Regions from separate parts of the Micromonospora sp. DH14 genome, predicted to be linked through region 2. Evidence: riboswitches for the same ligand, from Rfam matches in the RefSeq annotation. Region 2 holds a riboswitch; each other region holds the start of a gene.
The links. A riboswitch is a leader RNA that binds a small molecule or an ion and turns the genes downstream of it on or off. The one in region 2 is predicted to bind cyclic di-AMP.

Region 1 (7,201 bases), on a different contig from region 2:
CCGACACAGACGGCGCTCATCGTGCCGATACCCGAGGCCGAGGAGGCGGTGGGCCGGTTTCGGGCATCACTCGACCGGGCCGCCTCGTGGGGCGTCCCAGCCCACGTGACAGTCCTCTACCCGTTCCTGCCTCCGGAGCAGATCGACGAGCGGGCCTTGGCCACGCTGCGGGACACCATCGCCGGGATACCACGGTTCGACGTCGCGCTGACGCACGTCGACTGGTTCGGTGACACGGTCCTCTGGCTCGCGCCGCAGCCAGATCGGCCCTTCCGCGACCTCACCGAGGCAGTGTGGCGACGGTTTCCTGAGGCACCCCCGTACGGCGGGGCGCACAGCGACGTGGTGCCGCACCTGACCATCGGTCACGACGCCGACAAGCCCGTGCTGACCGACGCGGCGGAGACCGTCTCCGGGTACCTGCCGATCCACGCGGCCGTCGACAGGGTCCGGCTGATCGCCGGAACGCCGGACGTCAGCCCGTGGCGCACCGTCGGCGAGTTCCCGCTGGGCGCCCCTGGTACGGGTCTCCAGACGGTCTCGGCCTGACGTCGAGGCGCTGTCGGTGGCCCGACCTGTCCGGAAGCCTCGCCCGACAGGTCATGGCTTGTCGATCAGCTCGATCAGCGCGGCGTCGCCCTGCCCGATAGTCCGTTGGTCGGGAGCGACTCGCACGGTGATTCGGCGACAGCCGTCGAGTTCCACGTAGGTGCGGGGCTCGCTGGTGGTCAGTGGGATCAGCAGAGCGAACCGGCTCGCACGGGTGCTGCACGGGTTCGCCGGTCGAGACGCCCGCAGCGCACCCTCGATCGCCGCTCGTCTGTCCTCCGGCAGCACCGTTCCGTGCGCGAACTCGCCGAGTGGCTCGCCATTCCCCTGCCTGCTCTTCGGCACGTAGTAGACGCAGAGGCGGACCTGCTGCCCGGCGGGGAACGGCTCTGGAAGGGCACGGGCTTCACGGTCGGCCACCAAGGATGTCATGTCGACCTCGCGCTGGCTGCAACCCGCTCTGGCCGAATCGCTCTCGGCGACCGCACGGGTCGCCACGGTAGTCAGCGGCAGAGCATCGAGCGCTGCCCGGAACTCGTCCGGCAGATTGTCGTGGCAGGAATCGAGTGGTATGCCGGGCCGCATCCACCGGCCGTCGGCGTCGATGAGCGCGAGCCAGGGTGCCTCCTGCAGGATCGCTCTGCAGGGGAAGCCGGGATGCTGCGGCGCGTCGGGCCGGCGGAGGGCGGCGACGAGGGTGGCGACGGCGGCGACGTCATCGCTGCGCCGCTCCGTCAAAAGCCATTCGGACCGGACAGGAGGACGCTCCACCCCGCAGACGACGACCGCGGTGGGGATGAAGTCATCGCCGAGACGGGGCAGGGCTGCTGCTTCACTGGTCGGGACACGGAAGCCACGCGCGATCATCTCCGGTGCGGCCTCCAGGCATGAAGTCCACCGCCCCTGACCGGCGGAATCGGCAGCCGTATGGGGTGAAGGGACGCGGTGGAGCATCTGCGCCCCTCCGACGCCCAGCCCGACGGCCAGGGCCACGGCGAGCGCGGTGCTTCCGATCAGGCGCTGCCGGTGCCGGCGGACCCGTCTGGCCACCTTGACAACCCGATCTGGTGGCGGCGTCAGCGGCGGAACGGCGTTGGTCAACAGGAGCCTGATGTCCTCGTCTTCACGCGTCACTTCGCGACCTCCAGGTGGCGAACAGCTCAAGATCCGGATCGGTACGCAGAATCCGTAGGGCACGGAAGGCCTGCACCTTGACCGTGTTGTGCGAGCAGCCGAGCACTTCCGCTGTCCGCTGCACCGTCAGGTCCTCGACGTAGCGGAGCACCACGATCGCCCGCTGCTGCCGGCTGAGCCGGGCCAAGGCGCGGCGTACCGCGTCGCGGTCGGCGGACTCACCTGCCATGTCGCCCCGTGAGGGCTCGTCCGGTGGCTGGCTCGGAACCTCACTGCGCCAACGCCGCCGCCACCAGGAGACGTAGGTGGTGAACAACGCCCGACGCAGGTACGCCTCGGGATGCCCGGCACTGTTGATCGTGGCCCAGCGCCGCCAGACGTCCGCCAGGACCGTCTGCAACAGGTCCTCGGCGCGCCCGGCATCACCGGTGAGCAGCCAGGCCGAACGCAGCAGTGCATCTGAGCGCCCCGCGACGAACTCGGCGAAGCCTTCCGGTGGCACCAGGTCCCGCGGTCGCTGCATGGTGTGTACCTCCCACCACTTGAACGCTCTGGGAGGCCGGCGAGGTTAACGCGGGAACGGCCGGGGTTCGGGGTCTTCACTGTCGGGCGCGAGAGCTGCTGGCCGCAACAGCATCGAAGGCCCTGGCTGGGACTCTCGTCCTGGCCAGGGCCTTCGCACGTGGAGCGGGTGACGGGAATCGAACCCGCACTGTCAGCTTGGGAAGCTGATGTTCTGCCATTGAACTACACCCGCAAGCGGCACCACTGTACCCGAGTCGTCGAGCCCGTGCACCCAGGCACCCCCGCCGGCCGCAGGTGTCCGCATACCGCACGACCCGCGCCGACCCGGGTTGATCCACTCGGCTTGCTGAAAATCGGGGCGTCCGAAGCGGCGGGATAGCGCGGTTTCACGGAAACCGAGTTGATCATGCGGGGTGCCGGCGGCGGGCGCACGTACAGCCCGGTGTCGGCTCCGTGAGGACGGAGCCGACACCGACGATCTTCCGGCCCCGTCAGGCGGCCGTGCACTGGACGTCACGGCTGAGGCGGGTCGGGCGCGTCGGCGGGACGGCCAGTGGGGTGGCCACCGCCGACGGGGCGTTTGGGTCGAGCCAGACCCGCACGGCCGGCCGACCCGGCGCGAGGCCGGGGACGCCCGCGATGTGCTGCTCACGGCGGGTGAGCATCGCCACGTCGATGGTGAACTCGAAGAGCCGCCAGTCGACCTGCGGCTCGGCGCGGGCGCTCTGCGCCAGCTGCGCCACCCGGACCGGATCGGTCACCGGACGGGCCCGCCCCGCCACGTACGCCTCGTCGTCGCTCTCCTCGGCCGGGAACGAGTGCAGCGCGTAGCGGCCGTCCCGTTCGAGGTCACGGCGCTTGGGCGAGTCGATGATGAAGCAGAACAGCCCCTCGGCGGTGATGACCGGGGAGACCGGATGGACGCGGGGCCCGCCGTCGGCACGGACCGTGGCCAGATAGCCGAAGCCCGGCCCGTACTGCTGGAGGAGAACGCGGATCCCGTCGGCGAGTCGGGGCTCGTCGGCGGCGAATTCGGACCAGGAAGCCATGTGGGCATTCTATCGAACAAATGTACGAGCAGCGACCTCGACGCGCTGGTCACCGGCACCGAATCCGGGCAGTTTCGGCAACGCGGCTATGGTGGTCCGATGCTGCTCTCCGACCGCGACCTGGTCTCCGAGATCAAGGCCGGCACGCTGGGCCTGGAGCCGTTCGAGCCCACCCTGGTCCAACCGTCCAGCATCGACGTCCGACTCGACCGGCTGTTCCGGGTCTTCAACAATCACCTCTACACCCACATCGATCCCGCCATGCAGCAGGACGACCTGACCTCGGCGGTCGAGGTCCCCGACGGCGAGCCGTTCGTGCTGCACCCCGGGGAGTTCGTGCTCGCCTCGACGCTGGAGGTCATCTCGCTGGGTGACCAGCTCGCCGGCCGACTGGAGGGCAAGAGCTCCCTGGGCCGGCTCGGGCTGCTCACCCACTCCACCGCCGGCTTCATCGACCCGGGCTTCTCCGGTCACGTGACGCTGGAACTCTCGAACGTGGCGAACCTGCCGATCACCCTGTGGCCCGGTATGAAGATCGGGCAGCTCTGCATCTTCCGGCTCTCCTCGCCGGCCGAGCACCCGTACGGCTCGGTGGTCTACGGCTCGCGCTACCAGGGCCAGCGGGGGCCGACGCCGAGCCGCGCCTGGCAGCACTGGCGCACCTGGCCCACCCGCTGAACCACGACGACGAGGGCCCGCCGCGACGGATCGCGGCGGGCCCTCTCGTCACCCGGGGTCAGCCCGGGCGGCCGTAGCTGTGGATCGGGCCGTCGTCGACCTTCTTCATCTTGACCGGTTGACCGGCCTGTGAGGCGTGCACCACCCAGCCGCCGCCGACGTACATGCCGACGTGGTGGATGTCGCTGTAGTAGAAGACCAGGTCGCCGGGGCGCAGGTCGCCCCTGCTGACGTTCTTCGTGACGCGGCTCTGCGCGGCGGCGTTGTGCGGCAGCGACACGCCGGCCTTCGCCCAGGCGGCCAGCATCAGCCCGGAGCAGTCGTACGAGTTCGGACCCTCGGCACCCCAGACGTAGGGCTTGCCGATCTGGGCGCAGGCGAACTTGACAGCGGTGCCCGCGCCGCCGCCGGGGTAGCTGCCCGGGCAGGGCGCCGGGCGCAGTGGGCCACCGCCACCGTTGCCGTACACCTTGAGGCGCAGCTTCTGCAGGCGGTCGATCTCTTCGTTGATCTGCTTCTTCTTCGCCGCCAGCTGAGCCTCGGTGCGGGTCAGCTGGGCCACCATCTCGTCCAGCGGCGCCTTCTGCGCGGCCAGCTGGTCGCGCAGGTCGGCGACCTCGCGTACGTCCTTCTGCTGGTTGTGCGCGAAGCGGTCGAGCATCTCGAGCTGGCCGACCACCTCGCTGGGCGACCGGCTGCCCAGCACCGCGTTGACGGTCAACACGTTCTCACCCTTGTAGGCACGGGCGGCGAGGGCGCCGACCTTGTCCATCGCAGCGTCGACCTGGCGCTCCAGCGGGGCGATCCGGGCGGCCAGCGCGTCGGCCTGCTTGCGCTTGGCGGCGAGGTCGATGCGGGTGGCGTTGTGCCGTTCGATGATCGGTTCGAGCTTGTTCCAGTCGGCGTCGATCTGGCGCTCGATCTCGGCGACCGACGGGTCGGCGTGGGCCGCCGTGGCACTGCCGGTCAGGACGACGGCGATGCCGGCCAGGGCGGCGAGTGCGGTGGTGAAGCGGGACCAGCGTGGGCGCGGCACGATCGACGTCGGGCCGGCTGGTGCCGACCGCTCGGACGACGGCCGCGGGGCATGGAGTGCCACCGGGGTTCCGTACTCCTTCTTCCTGACCGCCTACCGGGTTAGCTGACGGGTTCGGGCGGGAAGTCGGCGCCCTACCGCAGTGGCTGCGGATTCACCCCGAGGGACCTGGGTCCCCGGTTCGCTCGGAAACGACTCGGCGGTGTCGGTCCGTTACCGCCCGGGCTGGGCGGAGCTGCTGTCGGCCCGACGAATGACCAGAGTAGAGACGTTCGTTACCGATCCGCAACCCGCACGGCCGTGACACTCCGTACCGATTGGACGAGGTCACCGACCGTGTGTGAAGAATTCTTTCCCCATGCTTCGATAGATGGAAAGGTATTGACCTGACCTCCCGGACGGCGCGATGGTGACCTGACCTCACTCCGCGAGAATCTAGGGGGTTCGATGCACCATCCAACCCTGTCGACCGGCTGGCGCGCACTGCTCGCCGCCGCCGTGGTCGCCGCCGCGACCACGGTGCCACTCTCCGTCGGCCCGGCCGCCGCCGCGCCCACCACCGGCCGTCAGCAGCAGTACGCCGCCGCGGCCACCGAGTACGGGGTGCCGACAGTCGTGCTGCTCGGCGTCTCCTACCTGGAGTCCCGCTGGGACACCAACGCCGGCACACCGAGCACCAGTGGCGGCTACGGCCCGATGCACCTGACCGACGCCCGGCACGTGGCCGCCCTACCCGGGCGCGGTCACCACGACGCCGGTGCCGAGGACCCGCGCGGCGACGACTCGCGTCCGGCCCGGGTGCCCGCGCCCCGACCGGTCGAGGCCCCCGCGCCGTCCACCGCCGCGTTGCAGACCGTGGACGCCGCCGCCACGCTGACCGGAGTCACCCCCGAGGCACTGCGCACCGACGCGGGCCTCAACATCCGGGGTGGGGCGGCGCTGCTCAGCGCGTACCAACGGGAGCTGGACGCCCCCGTCGGCGCCGACACCGACCCGGCGGCCTGGTACGGCGCGGTGGCCCGCTACTCGGGCGCGGACAGCGCCGACGCCGCCGCGGCCTTCGCCGACGAGGTCTTCACCACCATCGGCGCGGGCGAGTCCCGGGTGGCCGACGACGGCCAGCGGATCACCCTGCCGGCCCGCGCGGTACAGCCCGAGCGTTCCTGGTTGGACCGGCTGGGCCTGCGCCGGCTGGCCCGCCCGGACGGGGTGGAGTGCCCTCGCACCATCTCCTGCGAATGGATCCCGGCACCCTACGAGGCGTTCGGCGACGGGGACTACGGCAACCACGACCTCTCCGACCGACCCGCCCGGCAGAAGATCGAATACATCGTCATCCACGACACCGAGGCGAGTTGGGCGACCACCCTGCAACTCGTCCAGGATCCGACCTACGTCAGCTGGCACTACTCGCTGCGCTCCGTGGACGGGCACATCGCCCAGCACGTGAAGACCAAGGACGTCGGTTGGCACGCCGGCAACTGGTACGTCAACGCGAAGTCGATCGGGCTGGAACACGAGGGCTTCGCGGCGCAGGGGACCTGGTACACCGAGGCGATGTACCGGACCTCGGCGAAACTGGTCCGGCACCTGGCGCTGCGGCTGGGCATCCCACTGGACCGCCAGCACATCATCGGCCACGACAACGTGCCCGGCACCATCGCCTCCACGGTTCGGGGAATGCACTGGGATCCGGGGCCGTACTGGGACTGGACGCACTACTTCGACCTGCTGCACGCACCCCGACTGGACACCGGCACCCCGGCCACCGGGCTGGTCCGCATCGACCCCGACTACGCCACCAACCAGCCGGCGTTCACCGGTTGCGTCACCGCCGGCGTGCCGTGCGCACCACGCGGCTCCTCGGCGGTGGTGCTCCGGAGCGCACCGTCCGCGGACGCGCCGCTGGTCAACGACGTCGCGCTCCGCCCGGACGGCACCCCGAACACGATGGCCGTGTCCGACCACGGGGCCCGGGCCTCCGCCGGGCAGACGTACGCGCTGGCCGGCCGGCAGGGCGACTGGACGGCGATCTGGTACCTCGGGCAGCGGGCCTGGTTCCACAACCCGCCGTCCGCGCCGACCGCCAGCTGGACCGTCGGCGTCGTGGCCACCCCGAAACCCGGACGGGCCACCATCCCGGTGTACGGACGGGCGTACCCGGAGCAGGCGGCGTACCCGGAGGGGGTGCCCTACCAGACGATCTCGCCATTGCAGTACGCCCTGGCCG
Region 2 (7,201 bases):
GCCGGGGTCAACGTATGAAATCTAAATCACGCATACCTTGACGCATCTTAGCGTGCGTGTGACCGTGGAGCGCGACTGAGCGCCCGCCGCCCGGTCGGCGGAAAGTCGGTCTGACCAGGTGAGATGCGTCGAGACGAGGTGCGGGATGAGTCATGCCGGGAACGCCGGTGGTCAGCCGGGTACGCAGCGGACCACCGATCGAGCGTCAGTGCTCAGTGAGCCGAGCCGGGCGTACGCCGAACTGGTCGCCGGCAATCGACGCTTCGTCGGCGGCGCGCCACACCACCCCAACCAGGACGCCGGGCACCGGGCCGCCGTCGCCGACGGGCAGCACCCGTTCGCGGTGATCGTCGGCTGCTCCGACTCCCGGCTGGCCGCCGAGATCATCTTCGACCGCGGCTTGGGTGACCTGTTCGTGGTCCGCACGGCCGGGCACACCGCCGGCCCCGAGGTGCTCGGCAGCGTCGAGTACGCGGTGACGGTGCTCGGCACTCCGCTGGTGGTGGTGCTCGGTCACGACCTGTGCGGGGCGGTGCAGGCCGCCCGGGAGTCCGCCGCGACCGGCACCGCGCCGAGCGGCCACCTGGGCGCGGTGGTCGACGCCGTGCTGCCCAGCCTGCGTCGCGCCGAGGCCGAGGGCGTTGACGACATCGACGGCATCGTCGACATCCACATCGCACAGACCGTCGAGACGTTGCTCGGGCAGTCCCCGGTGCTGGCCGACGAGGTGGCCCGGGGGCGGTGCGCGGTGGTGGGGATGTCCTACCGGCTGGCCGCCGGGGCGGTGCGCCCGGTTGCCACCGTGCCGGCTGGCTTCGCGACGCTGGCCACCCCGGCCGACCCGGCTGCCCCTGCCACCGTGTGACGCGACGAGGGCCGCCCCGCGTCACGCGGAGCGGCCCTCGAAACGGGGTCGTACGGGTCAGAGCAGCGACATGTGCACGTGGTCGGTGTGGTTCGACGGCCCGCTGTACGAACTCCAGCCGGTGGCCGGGAACCAGATCTGCCGGTTCCAGATCACGTAGTAGATGCCGAGCCGGTCGGCGTTACGGATGAGGAACGCGGCGACGTTGTTGCCGTACATCCGGGTGTCGTTGTTGTGCCACGGCGAGAAGCCGCTCTTCTGCAGCGACCAGTCGCAGGCGCGGCCCTTCGGGTGCTCCCACGGCCCTCCGGGGCGGTAGCAGCCGACGAACCGGTTGAAGCCGGCCGCCTTGACCTCCTTGTACGCGTGCAGCGTGCGCGGCGTGACGCAGCCGGACGTGGTGGGGTCGTTCTCGCTGCACGACTGGGGCTTCCAGTCACCGTCGGCGGTGCGACCCGGGCCGATCTTGGCGACCTTGGAGGTGGCGTCCACCAGGCCGCCGGTGAAGCCCTTTCCGCCGACGAGGGCGAGCGCCTTGTTGGCCTCGCTCTTCCGCTTCGCCATCAGGGCGGTCTGCTTCTGCTGCTCGCGGACCTCGGTGTCGAGGGCCAGCTTGGCCTGCTCGGCGCGGGCCTTCGCCTCGTTGACCGCGGAGAGCTTCTTCTCGTTGACCATGTTCATCTCGTCGAGCACCGCGGCGCGCTGGACGAACGAGTCGGGGGCGTCGCTCTCCAGCAGCATCGCGATCGCGCCGATCCGGCCGGTCCGGTAGGCCTGGGCGGCGATCTGCCCGACCTGCGGGGCCAGCGCGGCCAGGTCGGCGTTGGCCCGGTCGACCTCCGCGGCCAACTCGCTCTGCCGCTTCTTGGATTTGTCCAGCTTGGACTTGGCGGCGGAGTAGTCGCGGTTGGCCTGCTCGATGACGTCGTTGAGCAGCTTGGGCTCGCCGTCCTCCTCGTGCCCGGACGGTGTGGGGTTCGTCGGGGCGGCGTGCGCCGGGAGTGGCCCGGCGAACACGGTCAGTGCGGCGATCACGGCCACCACGGGTGTCAACCAGCGGCGTAGGGGTGCCGTCACAATGTTCCCTTCCGTCGACCGCCGACCGGGTTAGCTGACGGGTTCGGGGCGGAAGCGGCCCCTACCGCTGACGCGGATTCACCCCACGTACCTGGGTCCCCGGCTCGCCGGTTGGCGATTGGGCGGTGGCACCGCAGGCGCCGCTTCGCGCCTTCATCGGTGACCGGCAGCGAGGTTACCCGAGAGTCGACCGGCTGAGCTACGCCTGGATGCCGACCAAAAACGTCATTTCGCCATAGCGTTGAGTGACCAGTGACGTGGTTCTCAGGGTGGTTGCCCGATCTGGTCACGCTGAGGAGTGTCACCATGCCGTATCCGTGCTCCTGTTCGACTCCGGCCACCGGTCGGTGGCCTCGGGTGGGGGTGCGGTCCGCTGCCGGTCCGGCTCGTTGGAGCCGGCCGTTCGCGGTGAGCTGAGCGCGGCGAGTGCCTCGCTGCGGTCCGGCTGGGGGCGCGCGGCGGGAGCGTCGGCCGGCGGCACGGCATCGGTACGCCCGGCGGCGGTCACCACCGCGGCCAGCCCGGTGGTCAGCGGCACGGCGGCGATCAGACCGAGGGTGGCGACCGCGCTGCGGACGATCTCCTGGGCGAGGAACTCACTGGTGAGGATCTGCCCGATCGGTCGCGCGTCGGCGGTGAGCAGGAGCAGCAGGGGCAGCGACGCGCCCGCGTACGCCAGCACGATGGTGTTGACAGTGGAGGCGATGTGCGCGCGACCGACCCGGGTGGCCGCCCGGTACAGCTGCAACCGGGTGAGGCCGGGGTTGGCGTTGGCCAGTTCGGTGACGGTGGCCGCCTGGGTGACCGTCACGTCGTCGAGCACCCCGAGCGATCCGATGATGATCCCGGCGAGCAGCAGTCCGTGCAGGTCCACGTCGCCCTGGAACATCGACAAGGTGGTGGCGTCTTCGCTGCCGAAGCCGGTGAGGTGGGTGGCGGCCGTGGCGATGGTGGCGAGTGCGCCGGTCAGCACCAGGCTGCCCAGGGTGCCGAGCACGGCGACCGAGGTCTGTGCGGTGACCCCGTGCGTCAGATAGAGCACCACGAACATGATCAGGGCCGCCCCGACCACCGCCACCAGCAGGGGTGACCTGCCGGCACCGATACCCGGCAGCACGAAGGTGAGCAGGATGGCGAAGCTGGCGGCCAGTCCGGCGAGCGCGGCCAGACCCCGCCACCGACCGAACGCGACGATCGCGGCCGCGAAGACCACCGCCAGCCAGATCATCGGGGTGCCGCGTTGGTGCTCGGCGATGTTCCAGTTGCTGGTGGTGGGATCGGTGGGATCGGTCAGCTCGACCAGGATGACCTCGTCGCCGACCTGGACCCGGGGTGCGCCGGGCCCGTCCGGCACCGGCGTCCGTACCTGCTGGCCGACGGTCGGCCCGTCGTCCACCCGGACGTCGACGGTGCCGCACCGTTCGTTGCCGACCCTCGGGGTGCCCTCGGGGACCGACGGCGCGGGCGGGCACGGCTCGTTCACCACCCGGGTGACAGTGCCGGGGTAGCGCGGCACGTCCGCGCCGCCGTCGGTCTGCGGTGACCCGCCGCGCGGCCAGAGCAGCACCGCGGCCAGCACGGTGGCGACGAAGAGGGGTACCACCGTCACGACGAGGATCCGTCGCACCCTCGGTGGGGCGGACGGAGCCGGGCGGGTGTGGTCGGAACCCAAGGCGAGACTCCCAACGATCCGGTGCGGGGTACGGGTCAGCGAGCCGGGCGGTTCACCGTTTCGGGGGAAACGCGGCGGTCGGCGGGACGATTCGCTGCCTGACGACCGCTTGATCACGGACGGTCAGTGCTCGGCCCGGCCTGCCGGAGCCGACGTCACGTCGTGGCGGCGTCAGTGCCCGACTGCGCGGCGGCATCCGGAGGGCCATCGGGGAGATGCTAGCCAGCCGGTGGCGGGGTCGCAGGTCGTGGCGGAGTGTCGGTGGCCGAATCGCTCGCGTGGTGGCCCTCGGACCGGCATGTTGGAGTCATGCCCGCTCCGTCGCCGTCCGACCCCGACCATCGGCAACACGCCGGACCGATGCCGCACGACAGGCCCACCGGGCATTCCGGGCATTCCGGGCACGACAAGCACGCCGGGCACGATCCGGCGATGTTCCGCCGCCGGTTCTGGGTCTGCCTGGTGTTGACCGTCCCGGTGGTGCTGACGAGTCATCTCGTGTCGGACCAGCTGGGCCTGGCCCTGGACGACGTTCCCGGCCGGTCCTGGGTGGGCCCGGTGCTCGGCTCGGTGGTGTTCTGGTGGGGTGGTTGGCCGTTCCTGGTCGGCGCGGTCCGGGAGGTGCGGGACCACGCGCCGGGGATGATGCTGCTGGTCGCGATGGCGATCACCGTCGCCTACACCGCGTCCCTGGCGACCAGCGTCGGCGCGTTCGACCTGGACTTCTGGTGGGAGTTGGCAGCGCTGGTCACCATCATGCTGCTCGGGCACTGGCAGGAGATGAAGGCCATCGGGCAGGCCCGGGGTGCGCTGGCGGCGTTGGCCGCGTTGCTGCCGGACGAGGCCGAACGGGTGGCGGCGGACGGTCGGGTCGAGGCGGTGCCGGTGGTCGGTCTGCGGATCGGCGACGTGGTGCTGGTCCGGCCGGGAGGTCGGGTGCCGGCGGACGGCCGGGTCGTCGAGGGCGGCGCCGAGCTGGACGAGTCGATGATCACCGGCGAGTCGCGACCGGTCGCCCGGTCGACGGGCGACCGGGTGGTGGCCGGCACCGTCGCCACCGACTCGGCGATCCGGGTACGCGTCGAGGCGGTGGGTGAGCAGACGGCCCTCGCCGGCATCCAGCGGATGGTCGCGCAGGCGCAGGGCTCGGGTGGGCGCGCCCAGTTGCTGGCCGACCGGTTCGCCGCCGCGCTGTTCTACCTGGCCACCGGCACCGCCGTGCTGACCGTGCTGGTCTGGACCGCGCTCGGTCAGCCGGACGAGGCGGTGGTCCGTGCGGTCACCGTCCTGGTGATCGCCTGCCCGCACGCGCTGGGTCTCGCCATCCCCCTGGTCGTCGCGCTCTCCACCGCGCTCGCCGCGCGGTCCGGGATCCTGGTCAAGGACCGACTGGCGTTGGAACGGATGCGGACCGTCGGCGCGGTGCTCTTCGACAAGACCGGCACCCTGACCCGGGGCGAGCACGGGGTGACCGACCTGGTGACGGTGCCTGGCGTCGAGCGGGACGAGGTGTTGCGGATCGCGGCCGGCGTCGAGTCGGAGAGCGAACATCCGTTGGCCCGGGCGATAGTGGCGGCGGCCGGGTCGACCGGCCCGGCCCGTGCCGCCGAATTCCGGTCGCTGCCGGGCCGCGGGGTGCAGGCGACCATCGACGGTGCGCGGTACGCGGTGGGCGGGCCGACGCTGCTGCGCGAGCTGGACGTGTCGCTGCCGGCCGAGCTGGAGGTGGCGACCGGGCGGTGGTCGGCGCGGGGTGCCGCGGTGCTGCACCTGGTGCGGTTGCCGGACGCCGTGCTCGGCGCGTTCGCGTTGACCGACGAGGTGCGTCCGGAGGCCCGGCGCGCCGTCGACGAGTTGCGGGCCGAGGGTGTCCGCACCATCGCCATGATCACCGGTGACGCGCGGCCGGTGGCCGAGGCGGTCGCCGCCGACCTCGGGTTCCGGCCCGGCGTCGACGAGGTCTTCGCCGAGGTGCTGCCGGCGGAGAAGGACGATCGGGTGGCCGAGCTGCAGCGGCGGGGGCTGGTGGTGGCGATGGTGGGCGACGGGGTGAACGACGCGCCGGCGCTGGCCCGAGCGGACGTGGGCATCGCCATCGGCGCGGGCACCGATGTGGCGATCGAGTCCGCCGGGGTGGTGCTGGCGTCCTCGGACCCGCGCGGGGTGGGGGCGGTGGTCCGGCTGTCCCGGGCGTCGTACCGGAAGATGCGACAGAACCTGGCCTGGGCGGCCGGCTACAACGTGGTGGCGCTGCCGCTGGCCGCCGGGGTGCTGGCCGGGGCCGGGGTGACGTTGAGCCCGGCGGTGGCCGCGGTGCTGATGTCGGCGTCCACCATCGTGGTGGCGCTCAACGCGCAGTTGCTGCGGCGCGTCCGTCTCTATCCCGTGCCGGACTGAGGAGCCGTCAGCCGCGCTTCATGAGCCGGCCGACCGCCGCCATCATCTCGGTGGCCATCTCGTCGGCCCTGCCCTCGGCGGCGCCCTCGTGCATGCAGTGCCGGGCGTGCCCGTCGAGCAGCCCCAGGGCCACCTTGTCGAGGGCGGCCTGGATCGCGGAGATCTGGGTGAGCACGTCGATGCAGTAGCGGTCGTCGTCGACCATCTTCTCGATGCCCCGGACCTGGCCCTCGACGCGGCGGAGCCGCGCGAGCAGCTGATCCTTGCTGGCGGTGTATCCGCGGATCGGGGTGGGTGCGGTCATGCCGACCAGGATAGCGTACCCCTGGGGGGTATGGTACGGTCGTGTCCCGGTGGGATACCCCCACCGGGTACCGGTACCGTAAAGGAGACGATCCGATGGTCAACACGACGTACCAGGTGCAGGGCATGACCTGTGGGCACTGCGTCAGCGCCGTGAGCGCCGAGGTCGGTGCCCTCGCGGGCGTGTCAGACGTCCAGGTCGATCTCGCCTCCGGCCGGGTCACCGTCAGCAGCGATCAGCCGCTGGACACCGCTGTCGTCCGGGCCGCCGTCGACGAGGCCGGTTACGACCTCGTCGACGCGTGATCGGAGGGCCGGCGTGCGCACCGTGACGAAACTGGCCGGGTTCGCCGTCGGCCTGACGGCGGTCTTCGGCGCCACCTACGGGATCGGCCGGGTCGTCGACCCCGCCACGGTCGCCGAGAGCCGGCACGACACTGCCGCCACCCCGTCGGCCGACGAGCACGGCGGGACGGCCGACCAGCTCCCCGGCGGGCTGCTCGTCTCCGAGAACGGCTACACCCTCGAACCGGTCGACGCCCCGGCCGGCGAGTTCGCCTTCCGGATCGCCGGCCCGGACGGCCGACCGGTCACCCGGTACGAGGTGGCGCACGACAAGCAGATGCACCTGATCGTCGCCCGACGGGATCTCTCCGGCTTCCGCCACGTCCACCCCGAGCTGGCCCCGGACGGCACCTGGCGGGTCGACACCCCGCTGGCCGGCCCCGGGCAGTGGCGGGCGTTCGCCGACTTCACCCCGGCCGGGGGCGGGCCGCTGACCCTCGGCGTCGACGTGACAGTCCCCGGCGAGCTGACCGAACGGCCGTTGCCCGCCCCGGCGACCAGCACCACCGTCGACGGCTACACGGTCACCCTGACCGGTGCGC
Region 3 (7,201 bases), on a different contig from region 2:
GTCCCGGCCGTTGATCTGGCTCGGTGAGGTCTCGTTCGCCTTCTACCTGGTGCACGTGCTGGTGATGACGAGCGTGCTGCGCTGGAGCGGGGACTGGGGGACCGGCTTCGCGGGCTGGCGTGGGCCCGCCGTGGTGCTCGGCTTCCTGGTGGCGAACCTGATCCTCGCCGGGCTGCTGCACCGCTTCGTCGAGACCCCGATGATGCGCCGGCTCGCACCGCGCCGTCCGGCCCGGCCGGCGCCCGTCCCCCGGCAACGCGTGGCCGGTGCCCAGGCCGCCGGTGACGGCGACGCACCAGCCTCCGAGAGCGGGGCCGCCGACGAGGTCGGTCCGGCCAACGGTCGATCACCGTACGCCGACCTGCGCTGACAGCGTCCACCCTGGTCAAACGGGTCGGCGCGGCGCGATCCGACACGCCCGTGGTCGGTGCGCCCGGCTCGGCGTGACGGTAGCGTGGGGACGTGCTTCCGGTCGCGTTCACCTGTCCGCTGTGGTGGGTGGCGCGCTGGGCGACGCGGGTGCTGGCCAGCCTCGCCGTCGTCGCGGCCCTGGCGCTCGGCGCAGGCCCGGCCACGGCCGCCGCGTCGACGCCCAGCCCGGTGCCAACGTCGAGCGTCGTGTCGGCCTCCGTCGCCGCCGGGCCGCTGGCGGCCTCCGGTCGGCACGTCGGGGCGCACGCTGCGGCGCGCCCGGCAGCGGCGATCCCACCGGACGCCGTCGAGGAGGCCGTTCCCGCCTGGGCTGTCGACTCGCCCGGGGCGCTCCCCGAGGAGCACCGCGCCACCGCGACCGGCGTGCTTCCGGTCCGCGCGGCGGAGTCCGACCGGCTGCCCCTCGTCGACGGTGCGAGCGGTCGGGCCTGCCGGGCCCCACCCCGGCGCTGAGCCACCGGGACGATCGTCCCGCCGCCGCGCCTGTCGCCCCACCCGCTTCCCACCCGCCGACCGGTGTCCCGCCGTGGCCCGTCGGCCGGTGCGGCCCCATCGCACTGCTCTCTCCCTGAGGTGCCGACCATGGAGACCGTCGTCTTCTACCAGTTCGTGACCGAGGTGCCGCGGGCCGCCGCCATCTGGTCGACCCTGGTCCTGCTGACCCTGGGCCTGCTCACCGTGCTGGCCGCCCGCCCCGAACGGGACCGGCCCGCCGACGACCCGCTCCCGGCCGCGCCCAGCGCCCGGGAGGTGGCCGCCGCCGAGGCCGCCGACCTGCGCCGCTACGCCGAGGAGGTGGCCGTCGCGGCGGCCGGCGCGGCGACGACAGCCAGGCGGCGACGCGCCGCCTGGCTGAGCGCCCAGGAGCAGATGGAACGGGCCTGGACCGGGTACGACGCGGCGGACACCGCCGCGCGTCGCTTCGCGGGCGCCGGGGCGCTGCCCACCCCACGGACCCCGCACACCCCCGCCGAGTACGCGGCCCGCGAGCGCTATCTGCACCGGGCGGCGATGGCCGCGTACTGGCGGGGTGACCTGAGCATGGCGCAGCTCGGTGACGTGTTCGGGCACCGGCACGGCTGGGATCCCCGACGCCACCCGGTCGAGCAGGAGGTGCTGATCAGCCGGGTGGTCCGGGATGCGCGGCTGGCCGACTACCAGGTGGCCGCCGACCGTGAGCGGGCCGCCTGGCGTGACGCGGAGTTGGCCGCCGAGTCGGCTCGTACCCTCGCCGAGGAGGCGTACGCGGCGGCGGCCCGGCTGCGCCCGAACCCGGTGCCCGCCCGCCGGACGGTGGCGGGGGCGTGGCGTCCGGCCGTCGTGGCACGGTGGCGCCCGGCCCGGGCGGGTTGAGCCCGATCTGTGATGTGAGGCCGGTCACGCAATTGTGAAATCGGACGTCCGGCGCGCGCCGCGCCATTGTTCCCGCGATTATGGTGGCGTTCTTCGTCGCCTGTCCGGTTGTCGCCCGCAGGCGCGCCCGTAACCGGTTGTCCCATCGAGTCACATCATCGGCAATACGCGCAGAAATTGCCGCGCAGATTGAGGTTTGCGCAGGTGAGCATCGCTTGGCAGGGCCTGTGGGGGGCCAGTAGTGTCGTCCCGTCCGGTGCGGTAACCGATCGCAAGAAGCGACGCCGCATCGACCCGCTTAATCGTGATCAACGAACCGGGGACCCATCAGTAAGTCCGGGGTGAATCCGCGAGCCACGGCCCGCGGTAGGGCGATCTTCCCGCCCGAATCCGTCAGCTAACCCGGTAGGCGGTGTCGGAAGGAGTCCCATCCTCGTGCAGCACCTTTCCACCCCTCGGTTGTTCCCTCGCCTCCACGGCGCGGCGGTGCACCCGCTCAATCGTCGCGTGACGGTGAGCTGACCCCCCGGGTCATCGCCTTCCCCGCCCGGCCACGCCAGGCGTTCCCCTGAGCGGTTCACCATCCGCGGACCACGGTCCGCGCGCTGGCGCCTGCCCGGATACCGGTCCGGCCCCGGTGTGCCGCTCTCCCCCCCGATCCGTGGAGGACCCCGTGAAGCACACCCTGCAGCGTCAGCTCCGCCGCCTCGCCACCGAGCGCCCGTACCAGATCGTTGCCGCCTCCGCCGCGGCTCTCGCCATCGCCACCACCGGCGGCGCCCTGCTCACCACCGCCGACGACGCCCCGGCCACCCAGCGCACCGCGACCACCGTCGCCGAGATGCGCAGCGACATCGCCACCTCCGGTGGCGACGCGTCCCCCTTGGCCAGCGCCGCGCCGACCACCGCCGCGCCGACCACCAGCGCCGCGTCTCCCGCCGCGAAGGCCAAGAGCAACCCCGACCTCACCCGTAAGCCGACGCCGCCGAAGCCGCCCGCGACCAAGGTGCTCGACTACGACTACGAGGCGCAGAACACCTACTACAACTGCGGACCGGCGGCCACCCGCAACGCGCTCAGCGCCGCCGGCATCGACCGCACCCAGGAGGAGCTCGGCGCCGAGCTGGGCACCACCGAGATGGGCACCAACTCGGCCGAGGACACCACCCGGGTGCTCAACGCCGAGGTGAAGGGATCCCCGTACCGGACCCGGATGTTCGCCGGCGCGCCCAGCCCGGCCCAGATGGACCGCCTCCAGGCTGACGTGGTGAAGGCCATCACCGACGGCCGGGGCGTGGTGGCCAACGTCGTCGGGGACGCCACCGACACCGACGGTGGCTGGCACTCCTACGGCGGCGGGCACTACATCGCCGTCGTGGGCTACAAGGACAACGGCCGTACCGTGCGGATCGCCGACTCGGCCAACGCGGCCGACCCGTCGTACTGGATCACCACGATCGACCTGGCCAACTGGATCGCCAGCCGGGGCTACTCCGCCTGACCCGGGCACGCTGACCGCCGCGGGCGTCGTCCCCCACAAGGGGCCGGCGCCCGCGGCGTCTTCGGCGGTGCGGTCAGTAGGTGATGAAGCCGTACAACGCCTTGTGGTTCGACTTCGTCCCGACCACGGTGTGGTCGACGGCGGACGACTGCACACTGCCCCTGACGAACAAGTAGTCGATCTTGCTGGAACCGCTGGTGGCCGCCGACCCGTACCCGGTCATGCCGTAGCCGCTGAGCGTGCCCGGGGCGATGCCGGTGCGGTTCGCGTCGATGCCCACCACGCGGATCGTCGACGCGTTCAGCAGCGTGGTCGCGTCCGCGCCGAGGTGGATACCGCTGTTGGCGATGCCCCGGTCGCCGTCGCCGGCGCAGGCGTTCTGCCGGTTCTCCTGCGGCAGGTGCATCGTCGCGGCGAACACGCTGGTGCCGGTCGCCTTGATGGTGAAGCGCGCCGCGATCGCGCTGGTCCGCTTCCACTTGTAGTAGTCGGTGCTGTCCGGGTCGCTGTTCGGCGGCTTGTACAGCGTGCACCCGGCGCCGTTCGCGTACGCCGTGCCCGGCTTGAGCCAACCCGCGCTCCAGTACTTCGAGATGTCGCCACTGGCGAGGTTGAGCGTCCGCTTGTTCCAGATGATGGCGTTGGTCTGCTTCTTCTTCAGGTCGCCGAGCGACTGCGAGCTGCACTTGTGCGTGCTGCCCCACGGCTCCGGGTCGTCCCACGCCACGATCGCCCCGTAGCTGCCCGCCGCGTAGCCGAACTTCGCCGACAACTGGTCGGCGTACGCCTCGGCCTGGCCGGTGCCGCGCACCTGCTGCACGATCAGGATGTCGGGCGCCACCACGCCGCTGGTGCCCGTGCGACCGGCGTCGTCGACCAGGATCGAGGTCAGGTGGTCCGGTCCGGAGATCCGCGTGCAGCTCCCGTCGGAGTTGTTCACCACCAGGTTCTCGATGTTGTTGTTGTAGACCCGCAGCACCCGGTCGGCCGCCGCGACCGCTGCGCCGTCCGGTGCGGCCACGTCCGATGGCGTCGCGGACGCCCGGTGCGGTACGCCGAGCGTGACGGCTGCCAGTGCCGCGACCAGCGCCGACCCGTACATCCTGTACACAGTGGCTCCCCTCGGGACATCATCGACAGATGGCTCTGTCCGTCCGGCCCGGAACTCTACAATGGATCATGCTTTGGTGGGGGCGGCGTGGATGACGGCTCTCGTACCAGGCCGTGAACCGTGGGAGACTGCGGCCGTGGTGGATGAATCGGGTGGTCAAGCCGGTCGCGGGCGGGTCCTGCTGCTCCTGCACGGGATGGGCACGACCGGGGACGTCTGGTTGCCGTGGGCGCCGCTGCTGGAGCAGCGCTGGGCCGGGCGGTGGCTGGCACCGGACCTCGCCGGCCACGGCTGGGCGGCACCGCTTCCGTCGTACACCTTCGCGGGGTTCGCCGACCGGATAGCGCGCGGCCTGGCGCCCGGCGACCGGCTCGTCGTGCTCGGGCACTCGCTGGGCGGGGTGGTCGGCCTCGCGCTCGCCGCCCGCGCCGCCGGGACGCCCGTGGACGCCGTGGTCGGGCTGGGCATCAAGGCCGTCTGGTCACCCGACGAGCTGACCCGCGCCGCCGACCTCGCCGCCCGCCCGGTCAGTTGGTTCGCCACCCGCGCCGAGGCGGCGCGCCGCTACCTGCGGGTCTCCGGGCTGGCCGGCCTGGTCCCGCCGGACGCCCCGGTGGTGGACGCCGGGCTGCGCCAGGTCGACGGCCGGTGGCGCCTCGCCATGGACCCGACCGCGTTCGCCGTCGGCGAGCCCGACCTGGCCGCGCTGCTGGCGGCCACCGACGTGCCGGTGCTGCTGGCGCGCGGGGAGCGCGACCCGATGGTCACCGACGAACAGCTCAAGGAGTACGGCGTGCCGGTCGCCACCCTGCCGGGCCTCGGCCACAACGCGCACGTGGAGGACCCGGCGGCGGTGCTGGCGCTGCTCGACCCGTACCGTTGAGCGGCTATGCCGGGGTGGACGCGGTGAGCGTCTCGGCCGGTGCCAGCTCCCGGCGGGCGGCGGCCAGGAACGCCTCGGCGTACGACTCGGCCGGGAAGTCACCCAGGTAGCGGCGGCGGGTGGCCCAGCGGGCCTCGGCCAGCGGGTCGGTGTCCAGCAGCGCGGTCAGCACGTCGTCCACGTTGGACATGTCCCGGCGCAGCACGTAACCGGAGCCGGCCAACGGGAAGCGCTCCACGAACCGCTCGCCCTCGTCGCCCATGTCGGTGACCGCGTACGGCTTCCCGGAGTAGAGGAAGTCGGAGATCACGCCGGACACGTCGGAGACCAGCGCGTCGGAGGAGTTGACGCACTCGGTGAGGCTCAGCTCCCGGGCCGCCGCGCCGACCACGTGCTGGCGGCCGGTGCGCGCCCGGTCGACGACGAGCAGTTCGGTGAGGCGGCCCAGCTGACGGGCCGACGCCGGGTTCTGCGCGGTGTACGGGTGGGCCCGCAGGATCACCGTCGCGCCGCGCTCCAGCAGCCGCTGCAGCAGCCTCTCCGCCACCGGCAGCGAGCAGTAGTCGGCGTCGGCGTGGTGCCCGGTCCAGGTCGGGGTGTACAGCACCGTGGGGTGCGCCAACCCGCGCGCCGGCTCCGGGCGTACCTCGATCGACTCGACCTGTGGGCGACCCACCACCACGAACTTGTCCGCCGGGATCTGCACCCCGGCGCGGGCGTACCTGTCGATCGCCGCCTGCCCGGCCACGAAGATCCGGTCGAAGATCCCCGACACCGGGTTGGCGCTCGGCGCCTTGTCGCTGTCGCCGTGGTGCAGCTGGACGTGGGTGAGCTGGGTGAAGCGGACACAGTGGCTGTTCTTCGCCCCGTGGTTGACGTAGAACGCCACCCGCAGGCTCGGCACCAACGCCTCGTCCATCGCCCCCAGGGTGGGGCAGTAGACGACCGGAGCGTCGGTTGCCGCCGCGATCGGGGCCAGGAACTCCGGTTCGCGCACCACGACCAGGAACGGTCGGCCGATCCGCTCCAGGTACGGCAGCCACATGGTGACCTGGTATTCCGACCCGGGGGGTGCGGAGAAGTAGAGCAGGAACTCCGGGCGGTGCCGGCGCAGCGCGGCGGCCACCGGCCCACCGCCGGCCCGCGGCCGGAACCGTCGCCGGGCCAGGTCCAGTGCGACAGCACAGGCGCCCGCCCCGACCAGCAGGCTGGCGGCCAGCGCCACGCCGGCCGGCAGGGCGAGCGCGGCGGCGAGCGCCAGGGCGGCGAGCAGCCCGAGCAGCGCCGTGCCGAGCTGGTCGGCGACCAGCGGCGTCCAGGCCCGGACCGGCAGGTTGGCCGCCCGGATCTCCAGACTGCCGGCGGTGCGCAGCGGACCCACCAGCAGCACCAGCCCCAGCAGGACCAGCCCGGTGACGACCAGGGCGAGGTTGACCCCTTCGTCCAGCCGCCGGGCGTAGCCGACCAGGATCGCCGCGGCGATCAACGTGGTCTCCGCCACCAGGTCGGCGCCGGGCCGGATCCGCTGCTCGGCGGCCGTGGCGGCCAGCGCGGCGACGGCCAGTGCCAGCCCCCAGCCGGTGGCACCGGTGAGTGCCAGCACGACAAAGGCCAGCACGGCCAACCCGATGGTCAGGCACCGGGCGGCCAGCTTTCGGACCAGGTCGCCGCGCATGTCGCTCCGTTCGTGGTTCCGCCGCCGCCGGCGTCAGTTCGCGGACGCCGCGCCGGCCGGTGCCTCGAGAGGACCCGACCCGGCCTGGGCCGGCACGGTCGGCGTGGGCCCGTCACCGGGCGCCCGGCGTACGTCGATCACCTGACCGGTCAGGTCGGAGATCAGCACGTCCAGCGACGACTGGGCGACGGCCTCGGCGGCGAGCAGGGTGTGCTCCGGCTCCTCGCCGAAGGCCCGGGTCCGCAT

Region 1: another riboswitch for cyclic di-AMP. It lies ahead of QCZ28_RS28610 (NlpC/P60 family protein); the one in region 2 lies ahead of QCZ28_RS01775 (hypothetical protein).
Region 3: another riboswitch for cyclic di-AMP. It lies ahead of QCZ28_RS32220 (C39 family peptidase); the one in region 2 lies ahead of QCZ28_RS01775 (hypothetical protein).

Annotation. Positions count from the first base shown of each region.
Region 1 covers NZ_JARVKT010000032.1:35,356-42,556, forward strand. Annotated here, with positions in the region: gene QCZ28_RS28580 (2'-5' RNA ligase family protein) at 1-549, shown strand, start outside; gene QCZ28_RS28585 (hypothetical protein) at 601-1,683, opposite strand; gene QCZ28_RS28590 (SigE family RNA polymerase sigma factor) at 1,673-2,206, opposite strand; tRNA gene QCZ28_RS28595 (tRNA-Gly) at 2,367-2,440, opposite strand; gene QCZ28_RS28600 (pyridoxamine 5'-phosphate oxidase family protein) at 2,700-3,257, opposite strand; gene dcd (dCTP deaminase) at 3,357-3,935, shown strand; gene QCZ28_RS28610 (NlpC/P60 family protein) at 3,994-5,034, opposite strand; cyclic di-AMP (ydaO/yuaA leader) riboswitch at 5,048-5,183, opposite strand; gene QCZ28_RS28615 (peptidoglycan recognition family protein) at 5,419-7,201, shown strand, end outside.
Region 2 covers NZ_JARVKT010000001.1:371,305-378,505, forward strand. Annotated here, with positions in the region: gene QCZ28_RS01770 (carbonic anhydrase) at 146-865, shown strand; gene QCZ28_RS01775 (hypothetical protein) at 923-1,942, opposite strand; cyclic di-AMP (ydaO/yuaA leader) riboswitch at 1,947-2,077, opposite strand; gene QCZ28_RS01780 (YibE/F family protein) at 2,244-3,614, opposite strand; gene QCZ28_RS01785 (copper-translocating P-type ATPase) at 3,975-6,011, shown strand; gene QCZ28_RS01790 (metal-sensitive transcriptional regulator) at 6,019-6,315, opposite strand; gene QCZ28_RS01795 (copper ion binding protein) at 6,411-6,620, shown strand; gene QCZ28_RS01800 (hypothetical protein) at 6,634-7,201, shown strand, end outside.
Region 3 covers NZ_JARVKT010000046.1:3,650-10,850, forward strand. Annotated here, with positions in the region: gene QCZ28_RS32205 (acyltransferase) at 1-370, shown strand, start outside; gene QCZ28_RS32210 (hypothetical protein) at 463-885, shown strand; gene QCZ28_RS32215 (hypothetical protein) at 1,015-1,785, shown strand; cyclic di-AMP (ydaO/yuaA leader) riboswitch at 2,071-2,212, shown strand; gene QCZ28_RS32220 (C39 family peptidase) at 2,447-3,286, shown strand; gene QCZ28_RS32225 (hypothetical protein) at 3,360-4,397, opposite strand; gene QCZ28_RS32230 (alpha/beta hydrolase) at 4,534-5,280, shown strand; gene QCZ28_RS32235 (CDP-glycerol glycerophosphotransferase family protein) at 5,285-6,955, opposite strand; gene QCZ28_RS32240 (bifunctional cytidylyltransferase/SDR family oxidoreductase) at 6,989-7,201, opposite strand, start outside.